Regions from separate parts of the Weizmannia sp. FSL K6-3076 genome, predicted to be linked through region 2. Evidence: predicted binding sites of a transcription regulator. Region 2 holds the regulator's gene; the other holds the start of a gene.
What was found. Region 2 encodes NrdR, which represses ribonucleotide reductase genes. Its sites were predicted from a motif close to AACACNATATATNGTGTT; they were not measured.
Positions count from the first base shown of each region.

Region 1: a site for NrdR is predicted at 2,772-2,789, ahead of NSS95_RS08795 (vitamin B12-dependent ribonucleotide reductase). Genes of this name have one in related genera too.

Region 1 is NZ_JBBOWU010000001.1:1,864,041-1,868,470, forward strand. It holds gene NSS95_RS08795 (vitamin B12-dependent ribonucleotide reductase) at 88-2,646, opposite strand; gene NSS95_RS08800 (lipoate--protein ligase family protein) at 2,993-3,829, opposite strand; gene NSS95_RS08805 (rhodanese-like domain-containing protein) at 4,076-4,430, shown strand, end outside.
Region 2 is NZ_JBBOWU010000001.1:2,138,824-2,143,253, forward strand. It holds gene dnaI (primosomal protein DnaI) at 1-786, opposite strand, end outside; gene NSS95_RS10210 (replication initiation and membrane attachment family protein) at 783-2,180, opposite strand; gene nrdR (transcriptional regulator NrdR) at 2,195-2,653, opposite strand; gene NSS95_RS10220 (glyceraldehyde-3-phosphate dehydrogenase) at 2,938-3,972, opposite strand; gene coaE (dephospho-CoA kinase) at 4,104-4,430, opposite strand, start outside.

The DNA.
Region 1 (4,430 bases), 270 kb from region 2:
TTTCTGATGATTCTTTTAACCGGTGTTTTATAAGCGAAAAAAAAAACGGAGCATCACTTTGCTCCGTTTTTTTCTCCATTATTCCGTTTACAAGCCGCATTTTAATTGTGCGCCGCAGTTATCGCATGTATTGCAGCCGCCGATCTCTTTAACTTTCCCTTTCCGACAGATCGGGCAGGTATCGCCGATTTCGTTGCCGTATGTGACGTTTGTTGACCGGATATCCGGGATGGTATCAACCAGGACGACATGCTGTTTCGCGTGTTTCACTTCCGCTTTTTCCTGTTTTTCTTCCTGTGGTTCTTCTGCTTTCAATGTCAGGACTTGCGAATCCCGGCTCCCGTCCACATAAACGGTTCCGCCTTTCGCGCCGCCCTTATACAGGCGTTCGTACACTTTTTCCACCTGTTCAACCGTGTAGCCGCGCGGGGCGTTGACCGTTTTCGAAATCGAGCTGTCCACCCAGCGCTGGATAACGCATTGGACATCGGCATGGGCTTCCGGTGCAAGATCCATCGCGGTTACAAACCAGTTTGGCAGATGGTCTTTGTCCGTTTCCGGGTGCTTATCCAGATACTCCTGGACGATATCCGCATTGACCTCGATAAATTTGCCGAGGCGACCGCTGCGGAAATAGGAAAAGGAAAAATACGGTTCCAGCCCAGTGGAAACGCCAACCATGGTGCCGGTGGATCCGGTTGGTGCAACGGTTAGCAAATGGGAGTTCCGGATGCCGTGTGTTAAAATCGCCTTGCGGATGTCTTCCGGCATGTTTTTCATATAGCCGGTTTCCGTGAATGCATGGCGCAGGCGGTTTGTCTCTTCTTCGGTTTCACCCGTTAAAAACGGGAAACTCCCCTTTTCTTTTGCGATCTCAATGGATGCGCGGTATGCTTCGGTCGCGATCGTTTCAAACACTTTGTCGACAAGTTTATTGCCTTCTTCAGATCCGTATTCTTTTTCCATATAAATGAGAAGGTCGGCTAAGCCCATAACGCCAAGGCCGACACGCCGTTCCCCGAGCGCCTGTTTTTTGTTTTCTTTCAGGAAGTACGGGGTCGCGTCAATGACATTGTCCTGCATGCGGACGCCGGTATGGACGGTTTGTTTCAATTGGTCCCAGCGCACTTCTTTCGTTTCTTTGTCGACCATTTTTGCAAGATTGACTGCTGCCAGGTTGCAGACGGAATAGGGCGCAAGGGGTTGCTCTCCGCAAGGGTTTGTTGCGACGACTTTCTGGCCGTATGCTTTTGCGTTTGTCATGTCGTTGGCGTTGTCGATAAAGAAGACGCCCGGTTCCGCCGAGTAAGTCGCGCAGATGTTAATCAAATTCCAAAGTTCTTTTGCTTTGATTTTGCGATAGACGCGCACTTTGCGGCCAAGTTTTTCCCATTCGCGCACATCGCCGATCTTATGCCATTCTTCATTGTATATGCGCATTTCTTCTTCGCTGTAATTTTCCACATCCGGAAATTTCAGCTCGAATTCTGCGTCTTGCTCAACTGCTTCCATAAATTCTTTTGTGAGGCAGACGGAAATATTGGCGCCGGTTAAAAATTCCGGATTATGAACGGTGTAATGGCCGCCTGTTTCCAGTTTTTCTTCCGCCTCTTTCATGACTTCTTCCGTAAAGCCGCCTTGGCCCGGAATATGTTTGTAGTTCACAATCCCATGGTACATTTGCCTTTCCATTTCAGAGAGCGGCGTGAATTTCAATTTATCGTGGGCAAGCTTGCGGATCCATTCATCGTTCGTATTTTCGATCAGGAAACGCAAAATCCGCGGATTCTGCATTTTCGAAATGATAAATTCGACAATGTCCGGGTGCCAGACAGCCAGCATGATCATTTGCGCTCCCCTGCGACTGCCGCCCTGTTCGACCAGGTGCGTAAGTTTGGCGATGTCATCGAGCCATGAGACAGAGCCGCTTGATTTGCCGTTGACCCCTCTAGCCAGCGTATTGCGCGGGCGCAGCGTCGAACCGTTTGTCCCAACTCCGCCGCCGCGGCTCATAATTTCCATCACCTGTTTACGGTGTTCGGAAATGCCTTCCCTTGAATCCGGTACAAACGGCATCACATAACAATTAAAATAAGTCACTTCCGTTTCCGAGCCGGCGCCGTAGAGGACGCGGCCTGCCGGGATAAAGTTTAAGTTTACCAGTTCATTGTAAAACTTCTCAAACCATTCTTTCCGTTTCTCTTCTGTTTTTTCCACTGCCGCTAAGCCGGTTGCATTCCGTTTTGCGATTTGTTCGTAGTAGACTTCAAGAGGCTTTTCAATGATATCAAGCGACCTTTTGATGACCCCCGTTTCTCTTTCATCCGGGTGTTCCAGCGCCTGGCGGTAATCTTCTTCAATTAAGACTTCCGCTTCATTTTTTTCCCAGTCGATCCCTTTAATGACGCCGAGCCCCCTGGCCGGAAATTTCGGGTCTTCTTTAATCGTGAGGACAACAAAATCGCCCTTGCCCAATGTGACTTTTTCCGTGTCTTTAAACGCGTATCTGTCAATCATGACAAGCCTTGAAACGCCTTTGTACGTAATGTTCATATCCGGTGTAATCGGATGGACCTGCGGAAATAAGCGGATATCTTCGTTCAGCTTCTCCACATTCCATAATTTTTCTGTCGAAGCAACAGACATAACGACAACTCCTTCTCTATTTCTCCATGCAAATTCTCTGGTGGTTCTGCCTCCTTTAAAATAGCACACCGCAGGGAAAAATTGCAAGCAAAAATACTAGATATTGTATTGACATTTTGTTTTTATATACCATATATTGTGTTTAGGTCAAACCTCTTTCTTTTTGTCAAATGAAAAAAAGAATAAACCATGCCGAAAATCTGAGAAATCCCCCGAAAAAGCAGGCAAACCCGGGCATAACGAAAAAATTTGCCGCTTGCATCAAAAAAGCAGCCATAAAAAGCGCGGCACTAAAGGAAAAAGCGAAAAATCATACCTCTGGCCGCTAAAAAAAACAAATGTTCATTTATCTCTTAAAATTCCATTCATCCGACCGGTACCTTCTGTCTGCCAGTTCTTCGACATACGCCTGTTGCGCCGGCGTCAGCGTGTACGGTTCCAGCCGGATGCCGAGCCCTTCTTCAAACCCCTTATGGAAAGCCTCTTTTGCCTCCTCGTATGTGACGGGAACGTTGCGCAGCTCATTGATTGCAACCGCCTTTTTCTTAAAACTCCGCTGCATCCTTTCTCTCACTCTGTCATTCGGATATTTAAACAGGCTGAACAGCTTGTCCTCATCCATATCGAGCAAAATCGAGCCGTGCTGCAAAATGACGCCTTTCTGCCGCGTCTGTGCGCTGCCGGCGACTTTTCGCCCTTCCACGACCAGTTCGTACCAGCTCGGCGTATCAAAACAAACCGAAGAATGCGGAGACCTTAGTGCCTCCCGTTCTGCTTCCGTTCGCGGCACTGCAAAATACGCCTCCAGGCCGAGCGCACGAAATCCCCTGACAAGCCCCTCTGAAATGACACGGTAGGCTTCCGTGACCGTTTTCGGCATATCCGGATGCGCTTCCGACACGATCACGCTGTAGGTCAGCTCGTGCTCGTGCAAAACAGCCCTTCCCCCTGTCGGTCGCCGGACAAAACCGAGCCCGTATCGTTTTACCGCTTCGAGATCGATTTCCTGTTTTGCCCGCTGGAAATACCCGATTGAAAGGGTGGCCGGATCCCAGCCGTAAAAGCGGATGGCTGGCGGGATCTCCCCTTTGCTGTGCCAGTCAAGCAGGGCCTCATCCAGCGCCATGTTAAAAAACGGCGGACAGTGGCCTGAATCTACAAACAACCAGGTTTCTTTTCCCATATGTACCCCTCTTCTTTAAAATATCACTTTACCAGTTTACCAAAAAACGACGAAAAACGGCAAAGCCCCGCTCAAGTTTGTGCCGATTTTTCCGCTGGTGCTTAAAACAGAACGGTTACGGGCTTTTCAGACGGAAAAAACTGAAAAAATAGCGGTGACATGTTTCTTAAAAAAAGATTTTGATTCAGAAGCGCAACACGAATATAATAGTAGATAGCGCATCAGGTAAGAAAGGGGGCACGAAAGATGTCACAATCGTGGTACACACTCATCATTGTTATTGTTGCGGTAGTAGCATATACTCTCGCCAGATACTACCGGCAGAAAAAAATCCTGAAAAGCTTGACGGAAGAAGAATTCAAGGCGGGTTACCGCAAAGCGCAGCTCATTGATGTGCGCGAACCGAATGAATTTGCAAACGGACATATTTTAGGCGCACGCAATATTCCGCTGTCTCAGCTGAAAATGAGATTAAAAGAGATCCGGACCGATAAACCGGTTTATTTATATTGCCAGAACGGGACGCGCACCGGGCGCGCCGCTGAAATGCTTTATAAAAACGGCTGCCGCGACCTTTACCAGTTGAAAGGCGGCTTTAAAA
Region 2 (4,430 bases):
GGGAAGGTCTTCCTGCATCCTGTATTGGAGAATCGGGCCGAGCACTTCATCCCGCGTCCAGCTCGAGTTCGTTTCCGCACCGATATCATCCAACATCAATACGGGCACTTGCTTCACCGTATCCAGCTTTTCCCCGGTGGAGTGGTCGCCGATCGAGTCCTTCATTTCGCGGAAAAACTCAGGCACATACACGATTAAAGAAGAGACCTGTTTCCGGTCCGCCAGCTCGTTCGCAATTGCACCAAGCAAATACGATTTGCCGACGCCGAAATTGCCGTATAAATATAGTCCCTTCATTTTTTTGCCCGGCTCGTATTCACGGACAAAGCGATGCGCAAAATCGTATGCATCAAGACGCCCCATTTGTTCAAGGAAAAAATCACCAAAGGACGCCTCCAATATTTTTTTCGGCATGTGCATGCTTTGGATCAGCCTGCGCGTTTTATTGCGCTCATCCTCCAATATTTTCTTCTGGCACCTTTTATAGTGGATCTCAATATTGCCATGTTCAATAACGAGTTCCGGCACATACCCTTTCATCATATTCACGCATTCGCCAAGGCTTTTGCACCGGCTGCAATTTTTTTCCTGTGAAATGAATTCGTACAGTTTCATCCAGCTTTTTTCAATCATCGATTTTGTGACTTCACCGTGGTGTGCATCCAAAAAAGCGCGGATGTCGGGATGCGTGATGATTTCCTGCTTCATTTCTTCATAACGCTTGCGGAAACTAGGATTGGATGAAAGCCTTTTGAGTGTCTCATTTATGTTTTCCACCGCCTTCACCCTTTCTTGTATTGTTCACGTATTTTTTCAAGCCTTTTTCTTTTTTCTTCCATTGACTCGCCATCGGCTTGGACCGCGGTCGCAGTGGTTTTTTGGTCTTCTTTTTTAAACCAGTCCGGCAGCTTTTCAACCCGGACCGGCTTTCTCCGTCCGGTGCCGTTCTTCTCTTTATTGTTCAGCCATTGTTTGTACTGGCGGTCTTCTTTTTTGGCAAACGCCATCGCTTCCTTGGCGGTTTTCAGTTTTTTGCGCGCCCAGTGGGAAGCCACTTTTTCTAAATAATTTTTCGACAGCTTCATATCGGTTTTAAATAAAACATATTGGATTAGTACATTTACAACCCCAAGGGGAAGCTGCTGGGCAAACATGACTTCTTCAATGGCGGCAAGATCTGCTTTCGCCGGTTCGCTGCCGCCCGAAAAATCGATCAGCATTTGTCTCGGAGAAGTCGTTTCCAGGTAGCGGAGGAATTTCTCCTCATCGTTTTCCGGCTCTTTTTGTTCTTTCGCATCCGCTTCTGGCTGGAAGCGGTCAACAAGGCGTGGCAGTTCGTCATGATGTTCAATCTGGTACCAGCTGCGCGCGATTTTCCGCAAATCCTCCACCCGGATTTCCAAGTCTGCCGTCAATGCCTGGAGCAAAATTTTCTTTATGTCCAGCTCATTTAAACCGTATAAAAATGAAAGCTTCACAATCGCTTCTCTGACTTCCGGCGTAATGGCACGCAGCGGAATCAGTTCATCACGTAAGTTTGCATATAAAAGGTCAAAATTAAAATGGGTGTTTTCGATTTTTATGACCGGGGCGGCGGTTTTTTCGATATAGCGGCGGTTTTCTTCCAGCCGGCTGAGTTGCTGCGCTTCCGCCTCATTCAGCACTTCGGGGCCGATTTTTGCGGCATACACATCCTGGAATGAGCGGGTGATGTCCCGGTACTCACCCGGTTCTACGGCGCGGTCGGAGAAGAAGTGTTTCAACCGCTGGAAATGTGTTCTGCCGAGCTGCCGGTACAGGAAAACATTTAACAAACCGTCGTTGAAAAACTGTTCCGGGGACAGGGGCGGCTGCAGTTCGTATATAAACATGCGGATGTCGTCCGTTTGTTTCATATATGTTTTCAAAAGCCCAATGCCTTCAAGCTTCAGCCGGGCTTCGTAAATTTCAGACAAATTCATGGATAAAAAGCTCATCAGATGGTAATGGTTCCAGTCTTCGGACCAGAGCCGGCCGACTTCCACTTCATTCCATAATGTCATATACAGGCTGTAACATTGCGGCCCGATTAACGGCTGGTACAGGAGCGAAATGACCTTTTGATCGTAGTCCTGAAGCAGGCCGTTTGACGATGCACGATAACGGTCAGCTGGCTGTATTTCATTCCAAATCGGTTTCATAAAAGGCACTCCGTTTAAGCATTCTTGTTGAGCAATTCTTTCAGTTCATCGAGAAAAACATTCAAGTCTTTAAATTGGCGGTAAACGGAAGCAAAGCGGACATAGGCCACTTCATCCACTTTCGACAGCCTGTCCATCACCATTTCCCCGATCAGGGTGGAACTGACTTCTGTATATCCTTGCCTGCGGATTTCTTTTTCGATCTCCATGGAGATTTTTTCAAGCTGGTCCAGCGACACAGGCCGTTTTTCACACGCTTTAATCAGCCCGCGCAAAATTTTCTCACGGTTAAATTCTTCGCGGTTGCCGTCTTTTTTCACGACAATGAGCGGGGTTTCTTCCACTTTTTCAAACGTGGTGAAGCGGTACGAGCAGTCTTCGCATTCACGCCTTCTGCGGATGGAACGGCCTTCGTCCACCGGCCTTGAATCGATCACACGCGTATTGTTGCTATGGCAAGACGGACATTTCATATGAACCCCCCGTTCTGATACATTCTTACTACCATCATATATAAAAGAAGGCGAATAGACAACAGAAAGGTTTATCCTATTCCCGAAAGAAATTTATACATGCAGAACATATTGGATGTATCTTCTGTTTGTATATCCGGAAAAGTCCTCACTTTTCATCTATCCATCAATAGAATAGAAAGGTTTACACTTCTATTTCGTCAGCATCCCGCACAAGTCATCCTCCGGCGCGGCTCTGAAAACTGGTAACGAAAACGGAGCAGGCTGGTGCTGCTCCGTTCGGCTTAGGCAATATTGATTTTCCCGGTTTCTTCCATTTTTTCCGCGACGAGCTGTGCCAGTTGTACGACGCGGCAAGAATAGCCCCATTCATTATCGTACCAGGCCAGCACCTTGACTTTGCTTCCATCCATGACCATCGTGGATAAGCCGTCGACAATGGCCGAGTACGGATTTGTCGTATAATCCGAAGAAACGAGCGGCACTTCTGTATAGTCCAAAATGCCTTGCAGCGAGCCTTTCGCCGCCGCCTTAAATGCATCATTCACTTCTTCCGCCGTCACTTCTTTTTTCAAATCGACGACAAGGTCCACTAGCGATACATCCGGGGTCGGAACACGCAGCGCCATGCCGTGTAGTTTCCCTTTCAGTTGCGGGAGAACAAGGCCTAACGCTTTTGCCGCCCCGGTTGTCGTCGGAATGATCGATTTGCCACAGGCCCGGGCACGCCTTAAATCTTTATGCGGATTGTCGATATTGTTCTGGTCATTCGTATAAGAATGGACTGTTGTCATCAGGCCGTTTACGATCCCGAATTGTTCATCAAGTACTTTCGCGACCGGTGCCAGGCAGTTTGTGGTGCAGGAAGCGTTCGAGATAATATGATGCCGCTCGATATCTAAAACGTTTTCATTTACCCCTAAAACAATCGTGACATCTTCATTCTTCCCGGGCGCTGTCAACAGTACTTTTTTCGCGCCTGCCTGAAGATGGAGCGCGGCTTTTTCCCTTGCATTGAATTTTCCGGTTGCTTCAATTACCACATCAATATCCATTTTTCCCCACGGCAGTTGGGCCGGATTGCGTTCCGCCAAAAGCCGGATGCGTTTGCCGTTCACAATGAGTGCTTCCTCTTCTTCCACTTCCACTTCTCCGGGAAATACGCCGTGGATGGAGTCATATTTAATCAAATGTGCCAGTGTTTCCGCCGGATAGCAGGCATTCACCGCCACAATATTTAAAGCGTTATCCATCATGGCTTTTCTGAAAACCATTCTGCCGATGCGGCCGAAACCATTAATCGCAATTTTTGTTTCCACAGTGCAGACAACTCCTTCGAATAATAAATGACATACTTTTAATCCATTATTCATCAATTAGTATATCATATTTTAAAAGTTATGTAGCGTTATTCCCCTATTTTTGCATAAAAAAAACCATGATGTACCCATCATGGAACGAGCTGCCAATCTGACACGATTTTTTCAAGCTGCTGTTTTGTTTCCTCCAGGCTGCCATTGTTGTCGAGCACCGCATCCGCCAGTGCCTTTTTTTCGCTCAGCGGCATTTGCGCCCGGATCCGCATCTGCGCTTCTTTTTCTGAAAGGCCGTTTCGGGTCATTAATCTCTTTAACTGCGTCTCTCCATCCACGTAAACGAGGATGGTGCGTTCAACCATATAGGTAAGCCGGCTTTCAAAAAGAAGCGGGATATCCAGAAAGACAGTTTTTTTCCCATTTTCAATTGCCCGGTCCTTTTCCCGCGTCATCCAGGCCCG